Regions from separate parts of the Cytobacillus sp. FSL W8-0315 genome, predicted to be linked through region 1. Evidence: a T-box and tRNA genes for the amino acid it is inferred to sense, from the RefSeq annotation. Region 1 holds a T-box; the other regions hold tRNA genes.

The links. The T-box of region 1 lies ahead of MKY20_RS09125 (valine--tRNA ligase). A T-box ahead of a tRNA ligase gene usually reads a tRNA of that ligase, here a tRNA-Val.
Region 2: it encodes a tRNA-Val, which carries the amino acid that the T-box ahead of MKY20_RS09125 (valine--tRNA ligase) is inferred to sense. The anticodon was not compared.
Region 3: it encodes a tRNA-Val, which carries the amino acid that the T-box ahead of MKY20_RS09125 (valine--tRNA ligase) is inferred to sense. The anticodon was not compared.

Annotation. Positions count from the first base shown of each region.
Region 1 is NZ_JBBOOC010000001.1:1,802,626-1,805,869, reverse strand. Features, by position in the region: gene MKY20_RS09125 (valine--tRNA ligase) at 1-1,907, opposite strand, end outside; T-box leader at 1,963-2,219, opposite strand; gene MKY20_RS09120 (hypothetical protein) at 2,459-2,650, shown strand; gene ysxE (spore coat protein YsxE) at 2,664-3,244, opposite strand, start outside.
Region 2 is NZ_JBBOOC010000001.1:1,537,592-1,540,835, reverse strand. Features, by position in the region: tRNA gene MKY20_RS07935 (tRNA-Glu) at 29-100, opposite strand; tRNA gene MKY20_RS07930 (tRNA-Ser) at 105-195, opposite strand; tRNA gene MKY20_RS07925 (tRNA-Asn) at 201-275, opposite strand; tRNA gene MKY20_RS07920 (tRNA-Ile) at 290-366, opposite strand; tRNA gene MKY20_RS07915 (tRNA-Gly) at 371-444, opposite strand; tRNA gene MKY20_RS07910 (tRNA-Phe) at 459-534, opposite strand; tRNA gene MKY20_RS07905 (tRNA-Asp) at 560-636, opposite strand; tRNA gene MKY20_RS07900 (tRNA-Met) at 640-713, opposite strand; tRNA gene MKY20_RS07895 (tRNA-Ser) at 732-824, opposite strand; tRNA gene MKY20_RS07890 (tRNA-Ile) at 838-914, opposite strand; tRNA gene MKY20_RS07885 (tRNA-Met) at 932-1,008, opposite strand; tRNA gene MKY20_RS07880 (tRNA-Ala) at 1,027-1,102, opposite strand; tRNA gene MKY20_RS07875 (tRNA-Pro) at 1,112-1,188, opposite strand; tRNA gene MKY20_RS07870 (tRNA-Arg) at 1,196-1,272, opposite strand; tRNA gene MKY20_RS07865 (tRNA-Leu) at 1,288-1,376, opposite strand; tRNA gene MKY20_RS07860 (tRNA-Gly) at 1,383-1,457, opposite strand; tRNA gene MKY20_RS07855 (tRNA-Leu) at 1,466-1,550, opposite strand; tRNA gene MKY20_RS07850 (tRNA-Lys) at 1,566-1,641, opposite strand; tRNA gene MKY20_RS07845 (tRNA-Thr) at 1,785-1,860, opposite strand; tRNA gene MKY20_RS07840 (tRNA-Val) at 1,881-1,956, opposite strand; rRNA gene rrf (5S ribosomal RNA) at 1,966-2,082, opposite strand; rRNA gene MKY20_RS07830 (23S ribosomal RNA) at 2,210-3,244, opposite strand, start outside.
Region 3 is NZ_JBBOOC010000001.1:240,055-243,298, reverse strand. Features, by position in the region: rRNA gene MKY20_RS01505 (23S ribosomal RNA) at 1-803, shown strand, start outside; rRNA gene rrf (5S ribosomal RNA) at 1,007-1,123, shown strand; tRNA gene MKY20_RS01495 (tRNA-Glu) at 1,147-1,221, shown strand; tRNA gene MKY20_RS01490 (tRNA-Val) at 1,226-1,301, shown strand; tRNA gene MKY20_RS01485 (tRNA-Lys) at 1,476-1,551, shown strand; tRNA gene MKY20_RS01480 (tRNA-Leu) at 1,567-1,651, shown strand; tRNA gene MKY20_RS01475 (tRNA-Gly) at 1,658-1,732, shown strand; tRNA gene MKY20_RS01470 (tRNA-Arg) at 1,740-1,816, shown strand; tRNA gene MKY20_RS01465 (tRNA-Pro) at 1,822-1,898, shown strand; tRNA gene MKY20_RS01460 (tRNA-Ala) at 1,920-1,995, shown strand; tRNA gene MKY20_RS01455 (tRNA-Met) at 2,014-2,090, shown strand; tRNA gene MKY20_RS01450 (tRNA-Ser) at 2,114-2,206, shown strand; tRNA gene MKY20_RS01445 (tRNA-Met) at 2,392-2,465, shown strand; tRNA gene MKY20_RS01440 (tRNA-Asp) at 2,469-2,545, shown strand; tRNA gene MKY20_RS01435 (tRNA-Phe) at 2,571-2,646, shown strand; tRNA gene MKY20_RS01430 (tRNA-Tyr) at 2,669-2,752, shown strand; tRNA gene MKY20_RS01425 (tRNA-Trp) at 2,760-2,833, shown strand; tRNA gene MKY20_RS01420 (tRNA-His) at 2,845-2,920, shown strand; tRNA gene MKY20_RS01415 (tRNA-Gln) at 2,946-3,020, shown strand; tRNA gene MKY20_RS01410 (tRNA-Cys) at 3,028-3,101, shown strand; tRNA gene MKY20_RS01405 (tRNA-Gly) at 3,116-3,189, shown strand; tRNA gene MKY20_RS01400 (tRNA-Ile) at 3,196-3,244, shown strand, end outside.

The sequences.
Region 1 (3,244 bases):
CGGCCAACCTCGCCAAACTCATAGCGGTCAGATAATCTTGTAACCGTCTCAATAGTTTCATTCAAACGGGTTAATATCCATTTATCAGCAACAGACTTTTCACCGCTTAAATCAATTTCTTCATATGTTAATCCATCCATGTTCATTAATGCAAATCGGGATGCATTCCAGATTTTATTGGCAAAGTTCCATGTTGCCTCAACCTTTTCCATACTGAAGCGCAGATCCTGTCCCGGCGAGCTTCCTGTAGAAAGGAAATAGCGGAGTGAATCAGCACCATACTGATCAATTACATCCATTGGATCAACGCCATTTCCAAGGGACTTACTCATCTTGCGTCCCTGTGAGTCACGAACAAGACCATGAATTAATACATCCTGGAATGGACGCTCCCCTGTAAATTCGAGACCTTGGAAGATCATTCGTGATACCCAGAAGAAAATGATGTCATAGCCAGTCACCAAAGCAGCAGTCGGATAGTATCTCTTGAAATCGCTTGAGTCTGTATCCGGCCAGCCCATTGTTGAAAATGGCCATAGAGCTGAACTGAACCAGGTATCCAAAACATCTTTGTCCTGTTCCCAGTTTTCAATATCTTCTGGTGCTTCGTGCCCTACGAAAACCTCACCTGTCTCTTTGTGGTACCAGGCCGGGATCCGATGCCCCCACCAAAGCTGGCGTGAAATACACCAGTCACGAATATTTTCCATCCAGCGCAAATACGTTTTTTCAAATCGCTCTGGAACAAAGTTTACTTTTTCCTCTTTAGTTTGAAGAGCGATGGCTTCATCAGCAAGAGGCTGCATCTTTACAAACCATTGTGTTGAAAGGTAAGGTTCAACAACTGCGCCGCTGCGCTCTGAATGGCCCACAGAATGCATATGCTCTTCAATTTTGAAAAGCACTCCTTCGTCCTGAAGATCCTTCACGATCTGCTTGCGGCATTCAAAGCGGTCCATACCTTGGTATTTACCGGCTCGGCTGTTCATTGTGCCGTCTTCATTCATTACAAGAATTCTTTCAAGATTGTGGCGGTTTCCTATTTCAAAATCATTTGGGTCATGAGCCGGCGTAATTTTTACTGCGCCGGATCCGAAATCCATTTCTACATAATCATCTGCAACAATCGGAATTTCGCGTCCTGTGATCGGCAGTTTAACCGTTTTGCCGATTAAATGCTTATAGCGGTCATCTTCCGGATGTACTGCTACAGCTGTATCGCCAAGCATCGTTTCAGGGCGTGTAGTGGCAATTTCGATATGTCCTGAACCATCCGTTAAAGGATATCTCATATGGTAGAAGGCACCCTGAACATCCTTATAAATAACTTCGATATCAGAAAGAGCCGTTTTTGTAGACGGATCCCAGTTAATAATATACTCGCCGCGATAAATCAATCCTTTATTATAAAGTGAAACGAAAACTTCTCTTACAGCTTTTGAAAGGCCTTCATCCAGTGTAAAACGTTCGCGGCTGTAATCAAGTCCCAATCCAAGCTTTGACCATTGCTGGCGGATATGGCTGGCATACTCCTCTTTCCACTTCCATGTTTCTTCTACAAATTTTTCACGGCCTAAATCATAGCGGCTTTTGCCGTCATTGCGAAGCTTTTCTTCAACCTTTGCCTGAGTGGCGATGCCCGCATGGTCCATTCCTGGAAGCCATAGAACATCGTATCCCTGCATTCGCTTCATTCGAGTAAGGATATCCTGAAGAGTTGTATCCCATGCATGACCGAGATGAAGCTTTCCTGTTACATTCGGAGGCGGAATCACAATTGTATATGGCTGCTTTGTTTCATCGTCTTTTGCTTCAAAGAATTTACCTTCCAGCCACCAGTCATATCGTCCTTTTTCAATCGCCTGCGGATCATATTTCGTCGGCATTGATAATTCATTATTATCCATGTGTCATTCTTCCTTTCTGAAAGCAATCCAAAAAAATAAAAAACTCCATTCGCCATAAAAGGACGAATGGAGTTTGCTTCGCGGTACCACCTTTTTTTCAATCACTAAAGAAAATCAGGGAAAGACATTCTTATAGAGATTGACACTTAAACAGATAACGGATTTCCCGTCTTTTACTACTTGGCTGCAGCCTTTCGCAAAAGATGCTCTAGGGCGACCTTCCAACAGTTTTGCCTGGATAACCTTTCAGCTGCTGGTTTTCCTCTCTAAAAGGCAAATCGCCATTGTACTCTTCCCTGTCTTAGCATCGATATACAATTTTATATATAAAATATACTACCGAAAAAAGACTGTTATAGTCAATAAGGATACCCGAGTTTTTTATATATTATTCATTATTTCTACCGAAGTGATGATGATTTTGCCCGAAAAAGACTTCTTTAGGGGAGTTTTAAAATACTGTTATACAGGAAAGAAACGAAAATAGGCACTTTACCGAAAAATGAATCATAGAATATACATATGAACATTCGGGAAAGGGGCATGCGACAATGAGAAGAAAATATAATCCTTACACACTGCCTCCCTGGTTAAGAACTTTCAGGAATGTATGTGCACAGTTCATAATCCCGTTCTGTGTTTTTCAAGGCATAAGAACAATTTTGCTGCCTACCACCTTTGATGTACTGCTGCTATCGCTGTTCATTCTGATTGCTATTGCTTTCCATCTTCAATTGGTTTAGGAGCCCGCATCTTTTAGCTTTGGGCTCCTTCTTGTGCTTGAGCTTCGGCAGCTGCTTTTGCTTCTTGTTTTTGCCTCTCGATCTCATCGATTCTCATTACAGCATATTCAATATTTTTCAAGAGCCAATACTGCCTTTGCAAATGCTGGACAGCCTTTCTTTCTCCCCTTTTACTCTCCCCTTTATAATATTGTTCGGCCGCCCTGATAATAGGACCCGGATGAGCAAAGTAGCTTTGAAACAGCAGCATCTCATCGTCTCTGAATGGAAAGTATTTCATATAGGTGTAAATCCACTCTACACATTCTTCTGATCTTTTTGGATAAGTTTTCAGAGTCCTTGATAAAAACGGCAATATATCATGGAGCGGCGACCCCTGTCTTGCATTTTCGAAATTCGTGAAGTACCCATATCCCCTATCATCGTAAAGAAAATGCTCGGTTGAAACTTTCCCATGGACGATTACCGTTCGTGCTTTGTCGCTTTCTTTTGTTTTTTCATACCAATCTTTAAATTTGTTTGTGGAGAATTTTAGTCCCTGGCTGACGTCGTGATAATATAGGGAAAACATTAGCTCAAAAGGAGACATATACT
Region 2 (3,244 bases), 270 kb from region 1:
CCAACAAATTGTTGACAGCTTTTTTGTATGACCCCTACGGGATTCGAACCCGTGTTACCGCCGTGAAAGGGCGGTGTCTTAACCGCTTGACCAAGGGGCCAATATGGCGGAGAAGGAGGGATTTGAACCCTCGCGCCGGTTACCCGACCTACACCCTTAGCAGGGGCGCCTCTTCAGCCACTTGAGTACTTCCCCATATATGGCTCCGCAGGTAGGATTCGAACCTACGACCGTTCGGTTAACAGCCGAATGCTCTACCACTGAGCTACTGCGGAACAATAATATAAAATGGTGGGCCTAAATGGACTCGAACCATCGACCTCACGCTTATCAGGCGTGCGCTCTAACCAGCTGAGCTATAGGCCCATTTTGGAGCGGGTGAAGGGAATCGAACCCTCATCATCAGCTTGGAAGGCTGAGGTTTTACCACTAAACTACACCCGCATAAGGTTCTAAAATGGTGGCTCAGGACGGAATCGAACCGCCGACACAAGGATTTTCAGTCCTTTGCTCTACCGACTGAGCTACTGAGCCATATATTATTTATTTTTTGTAAAAATGGCGGTCCGGACGGGACTCGAACCCGCGACCTCCTGCGTGACAGGCAGGCATTCTAACCAACTGAACTACCGGACCAGATTGCGGGGGCAGGATTTGAACCTGCGACCTTCGGGTTATGAGCCCGACGAGCTACCGGACTGCTCCACCCCGCGATAATATTATTAAATATATGGAGGAGGAAAGGGGATTCGAACCCCTGCGCGGTTTGACCCGCCTGTCGGTTTTCAAGACCGATCCCTTCAGCCGGACTTGGGTATTCCTCCGTAGAAATGAAAGTGGTGGACCTTGTAGGACTCGAACCTACGACCGGACGGTTATGAGCCGTCTGCTCTAACCAGCTGAGCTAAAGGTCCAGCATCGATGAATTAAATGGTAGCGGCGGAGGGGATCGAACCCCCGACCTCACGGGTATGAACCGTACGCTCTAGCCAGCTGAGCTACACCGCCGAAGTGTTAAAATATTTATGGTGGAGCCTAGCGGGATCGAACCGCTGACCTCCTGCGTGCAAAGCAGGCGCTCTCCCAGCTGAGCTAAGGCCCCAATAATAAATGGTCGGGAAGACAGGATTCGAACCTGCGACCCCTTGGTCCCAAACCAAGTGCTCTACCAAGCTGAGCTACTCCCCGTATATAATGGCGCGCCCGAGAGGAGTCGAACCCCTAACCTTTTGATCCGTAGTCAAACGCTCTATCCAATTGAGCTACGGGCGCAATGTTAAATTCTACTGGTGCCGAGGACCGGAATCGAACCGGTACGGTAGTCACCTACCGCAGGATTTTAAGTCCTGTGCGTCTGCCAGTTCCGCCACCCCGGCAATAAATGGAGCGGAAGACGGGATTCGAACCCGCGACCCCCACCTTGGCAAGGTGATGTTCTACCACTGAACTACTTCCGCATAAAGAATGGTGCGGGTGAAGGGAGTCGAACCCCCACGCCTTGCGGCGCCAGATCCTAAGTCTGGTGCGTCTGCCAATTCCGCCACACCCGCAATATGAAATTAAAATGGTGAGCCATGAAGGACTCGAACCTTCGACCCTCTGATTAAAAGTCAGATGCTCTACCGACTGAGCTAATGGCTCATAATTTTATGAGACTACCTAAAGCCTGTTATGTGCAGTCAGATGTTCCAAAGCTAAACGCTTTGTCACAGATTGCTATTCGGATGTAGAAATTCACTGATGCTGCAATCTGCTCTACCGACTGAGCTAATGGCTCGTTGAAATGGTGCCGGCGAGAGGACTTGAACCCCCAACCTACTGATTACAAGTCAGTTGCTCTACCAATTGAGCTACACCGGCAGCTTGTACATTTAAATTAATGGTGGAGGATGACGGGATCGAACCGCCGACCCTCTGCTTGTAAGGCAGATGCTCTCCCAGCTGAGCTAATCCTCCATTATTAACGCCCGGCAGCGTCCTACTCTCACAAGGGGACAGCCCCTAACTACCATCGGCGCTGAGAAGCTTAACTTCCGTGTTCGGTATGGGAACGGGTGTGACCTTCTCGCTATCGCCACCAGACTATTTTCCAAAGACAAGTTTTATTATACCGTCTTTTTAGGATTTTTCAAGAGAAAATTTCATATTTTTCATTCTCTCAAAACTAGATAATGCATGAAGAAGCATTTGCCGAGTATTCACCAATGACTTGGTTAAGTCCTCGATCGATTAGTATCAGTCAGCTCCACATGTCGCCACGCTTCCACCTCTGACCTATCAACCTGATCATCTTTCAGGGATCTTACTAGCTTGACGCTATGGGAAATCTCATCTCGAGGGGGGCTTCATGCTTAGATGCTTTCAGCACTTATCCCTTCCGCACATAGCTACCCAGCGATGCCTTTGGCAAGACAACTGGTACACCAGCGGTGCGTCCATCCCGGTCCTCTCGTACTAAGGACAGCTCCTCTCAAATTTCCTGCGCCCACGACGGATAGGGACCGAACTGTCTCACGACGTTCTGAACCCAGCTCGCGTACCGCTTTAATGGGCGAACAGCCCAACCCTTGGGACCGACTACAGCCCCAGGATGCGATGAGCCGACATCGAGGTGCCAAACCTCCCCGTCGATGTGGACTCTTGGGGGAGATAAGCCTGTTATCCCCGGGGTAGCTTTTATCCGTTGAGCGATGGCCCTTCCATGCGGAACCACCGGATCACTAAGCCCGACTTTCGTCCCTGCTCGACTTGTAGGTCTCGCAGTCAAGCTCCCTTGTGCCTTTACACTCTGCGAATGATTTCCAACCATTCTGAGGGAACCTTTGGGCGCCTCCGTTACTTTTTAGGAGGCGACCGCCCCAGTCAAACTGCCCACCTGACACTGTCTCCCGCCCCGATAAGGGGCGCGGGTTAGAATTTCAATACAGCCAGGGTAGTATCCCACCGACGCCTCCACCGAAGCTGGCGCTCCGGCTTCTCAGGCTCCTACCTATCCTGTACAAGCTGTACCAAAATTCAATATCAGGCTACAGTAAAGCTCCACGGGGTCTTTCCGTCCTGTCGCGGGTAACCTGCATCTTCACAGGTACTATAATTTCACCGAGTCTCTCGTTGAGACAGTGCCCAGATCGTTACGCCTTTCGTGCGGGTCGGAACTTACCCGACAAGGAATTTCGCTACCTTAGGACCGTTATAGTTACGGCCGCCGTTTACTGGGGCTTCGATTCAAAGCTTCGCTTGCGCT
Region 3 (3,244 bases), 1.6 Mb from region 1:
TTGGTACAGCTTGTACAGGATAGGTAGGAGCCTGAGAAGCCGGAGCGCCAGCTTCGGTGGAGGCGTCGGTGGGATACTACCCTGGCTGTATTGAAATTCTAACCCGCGCCCCTTATCGGGGCGGGAGACAGTGTCAGGTGGGCAGTTTGACTGGGGCGGTCGCCTCCTAAAAAGTAACGGAGGCGCCCAAAGGTTCCCTCAGAATGGTTGGAAATCATTCGCAGAGTGTAAAGGCACAAGGGAGCTTGACTGCGAGACCTACAAGTCGAGCAGGGACGAAAGTCGGGCTTAGTGATCCGGTGGTTCCGCATGGAAGGGCCATCGCTCAACGGATAAAAGCTACCCCGGGGATAACAGGCTTATCTCCCCCAAGAGTCCACATCGACGGGGAGGTTTGGCACCTCGATGTCGGCTCATCGCATCCTGGGGCTGTAGTCGGTCCCAAGGGTTGGGCTGTTCGCCCATTAAAGCGGTACGCGAGCTGGGTTCAGAACGTCGTGAGACAGTTCGGTCCCTATCCGTCGTGGGCGCAGGAAATTTGAGAGGAGCTGTCCTTAGTACGAGAGGACCGGGATGGACGCACCGCTGGTGTACCAGTTGTCTTGCCAAAGGCATCGCTGGGTAGCTATGTGCGGAAGGGATAAGTGCTGAAAGCATCTAAGCATGAAGCCCCCCTCGAGATGAGATTTCCCATAGCGTCAAGCTAGTAAGATCCCTGAAAGATGATCAGGTTGATAGGTCAGAGGTGGAAGCGTGGCGACATGTGGAGCTGACTGATACTAATCGATCGAGGACTTAACCAAAACGAAAAGCGGAGGCGACTGTTCAACTTCGAGAGACGTTGGAGAGCCGGCCATTCAAATCCTGGTTTTGGGATTTGGAGGGACGGATCGAAACGGCCGAGAAGTTAGGAGCCGAAGCTAGACAAGTCATTGGTGAATACTCGGCAAATGCTTCTTCATGCATTATCTAGTTTTGAGGGAACGAAGTTTCTTCAACCAAATAGTCCGGTGGCGATAGCGAGAAGGTCACACCCGTTCCCATACCGAACACGGAAGTTAAGCTTCTCAGCGCCGATGGTAGTTAGGGGCTGTCCCCTTGTGAGAGTAGGACGCTGCCGGGCACCCTAATTGGGTAATTATATATGGCCCCTTGGTCAAGCGGTTAAGACACCGCCCTTTCACGGCGGTAACACGGGTTCGAATCCCGTAGGGGTCACCATTTTGGAGGATTAGCTCAGCTGGGAGAGCATCTGCCTTACAAGCAGAGGGTCGGCGGTTCGATCCCGTCATCCTCCACCATAACTTTTGAAAAAGCTATTTGCTACTCTTAAGGTATGAGCCATTAGCTCAGTCGGTAGAGCAGATTGCAGCATCAGTGAGACTCTTCACCCGAATAGCAATCTGTGACAAAGCGGTTTAGCTTTGGAACATCTGACTGTACTTATCAGAATTTAGGAAGTCTCATAAAAGTATGAGCCATTAGCTCAGTCGGTAGAGCATCTGACTTTTAATCAGAGGGTCGAAGGTTCGAGTCCTTCATGGCTCACCATTTTAATTTCATATTGCGGGTGTGGCGGAATTGGCAGACGCACCAGACTTAGGATCTGGCGCCGCAAGGCGTGGGGGTTCGACTCCCTTCACCCGCACCATTTTAAGCGGAAGTAGTTCAGTGGTAGAACATCACCTTGCCAAGGTGGGGGTCGCGGGTTCGAATCCCGTCTTCCGCTCCATTATTTTGCGCCCGTAGCTCAATTGGATAGAGCGTTTGACTACGGATCAAAAGGTTAGGGGTTCGACTCCTCTCGGGCGCGCCATATTACGGGGAGTAGCTCAGCTTGGTAGAGCACTTGGTTTGGGACCAAGGGGTCGCAGGTTCGAATCCTGTCTTCCCGACCAGGGACACTTCTTTTATTACATGGGGCCTTAGCTCAGCTGGGAGAGCGCCTGCTTTGCACGCAGGAGGTCAGCGGTTCGATCCCGCTAGGCTCCACCATATATATTTAGTCACATTGGCGGTGTAGCTCAGCTGGCTAGAGCGTACGGTTCATACCCGTGAGGTCGGGGGTTCGATCCCCTCCGCCGCTACCAATATGCTTATTTTGTATCATATCGGAGGAATACCCAAGTCCGGCTGAAGGGATCGGTCTTGAAAACCGACAGGCGGGTCAAACCGCGCAGGGGTTCGAATCCCCTTTCCTCCTCCATATTTTATTTAATAATACTATCGCGGGGTGGAGCACGACCGAATAATCTTCGAAGGAATTACTTCAGCGCACCGATTGAGTTGCTGCTTGGATAATCTTTCTGAAATCGGGGCGGTACTTCATTGAATAAGCTGCGAGATGAAATGCTAGATGTGAGCATAGAATAATCACATTAATAATACTATCGCGGGGTGGAGCAGTCCGGTAGCTCGTCGGGCTCATAACCCGAAGGTCGCAGGTTCAAATCCTGCCCCCGCAATCTGGTCCGGTAGTTCAGTTGGTTAGAATGCCTGCCTGTCACGCAGGAGGTCGCGGGTTCGAGTCCCGTCCGGACCGCCATTTTTACAAAAAATAAATAATATGTGGCTCAGTAGCTCAGTCGGTAGAGCAAAGGACTGAAAATCCTTGTGTCGGCGGTTCGATTCCGTCCTGAGCCACCATTTCCTAAGTCTTATCAGACGTGGAGGGGTAGCGAAGTGGCTAAACGCGGCGGACTGTAAATCCGCTCCTTCGGGTTCGGCAGTTCGAATCTGCCCCCCTCCACCATTTATATAGGGGTATAGTTTAATGGTAAAACGAAGGTCTCCAAAACCTTTGATGTGGGTTCGATTCCTGCTACCCCTGCCAGTAGGATAGTGGCGGTTGTGGCGAAGTGGTTAACGCATCGGATTGTGGCTCCGACACTCGTGGGTTCGATTCCCATCAATCGCCCCATTATTCTTTTTGACAGCAATATTATTGGGCTATAGCCAAGCGGTAAGGCACCGGACTTTGACTCCGTCACTCGCAGGTTCGAATCCTGCTAGCCCAGCCATTTTTAAGGCAGCATAGCCAAGTGGTAAGGCAGAGGTCTGCAAAACCTCCATCCCCGGTTCAAATCCGGGTGTTGCCTCCAAACCATAATCATATGCGGGTGTAGTTTAGTGGTAAAACCTCAGCCTTCCAAGCTGATGATGAGGGTTCGATTCCCTTCACCCGCTCCAACATATGGGCCTATAGCTCAGCTGGTTAGAGCGCACGCCTGATAAGCGTGAGGTC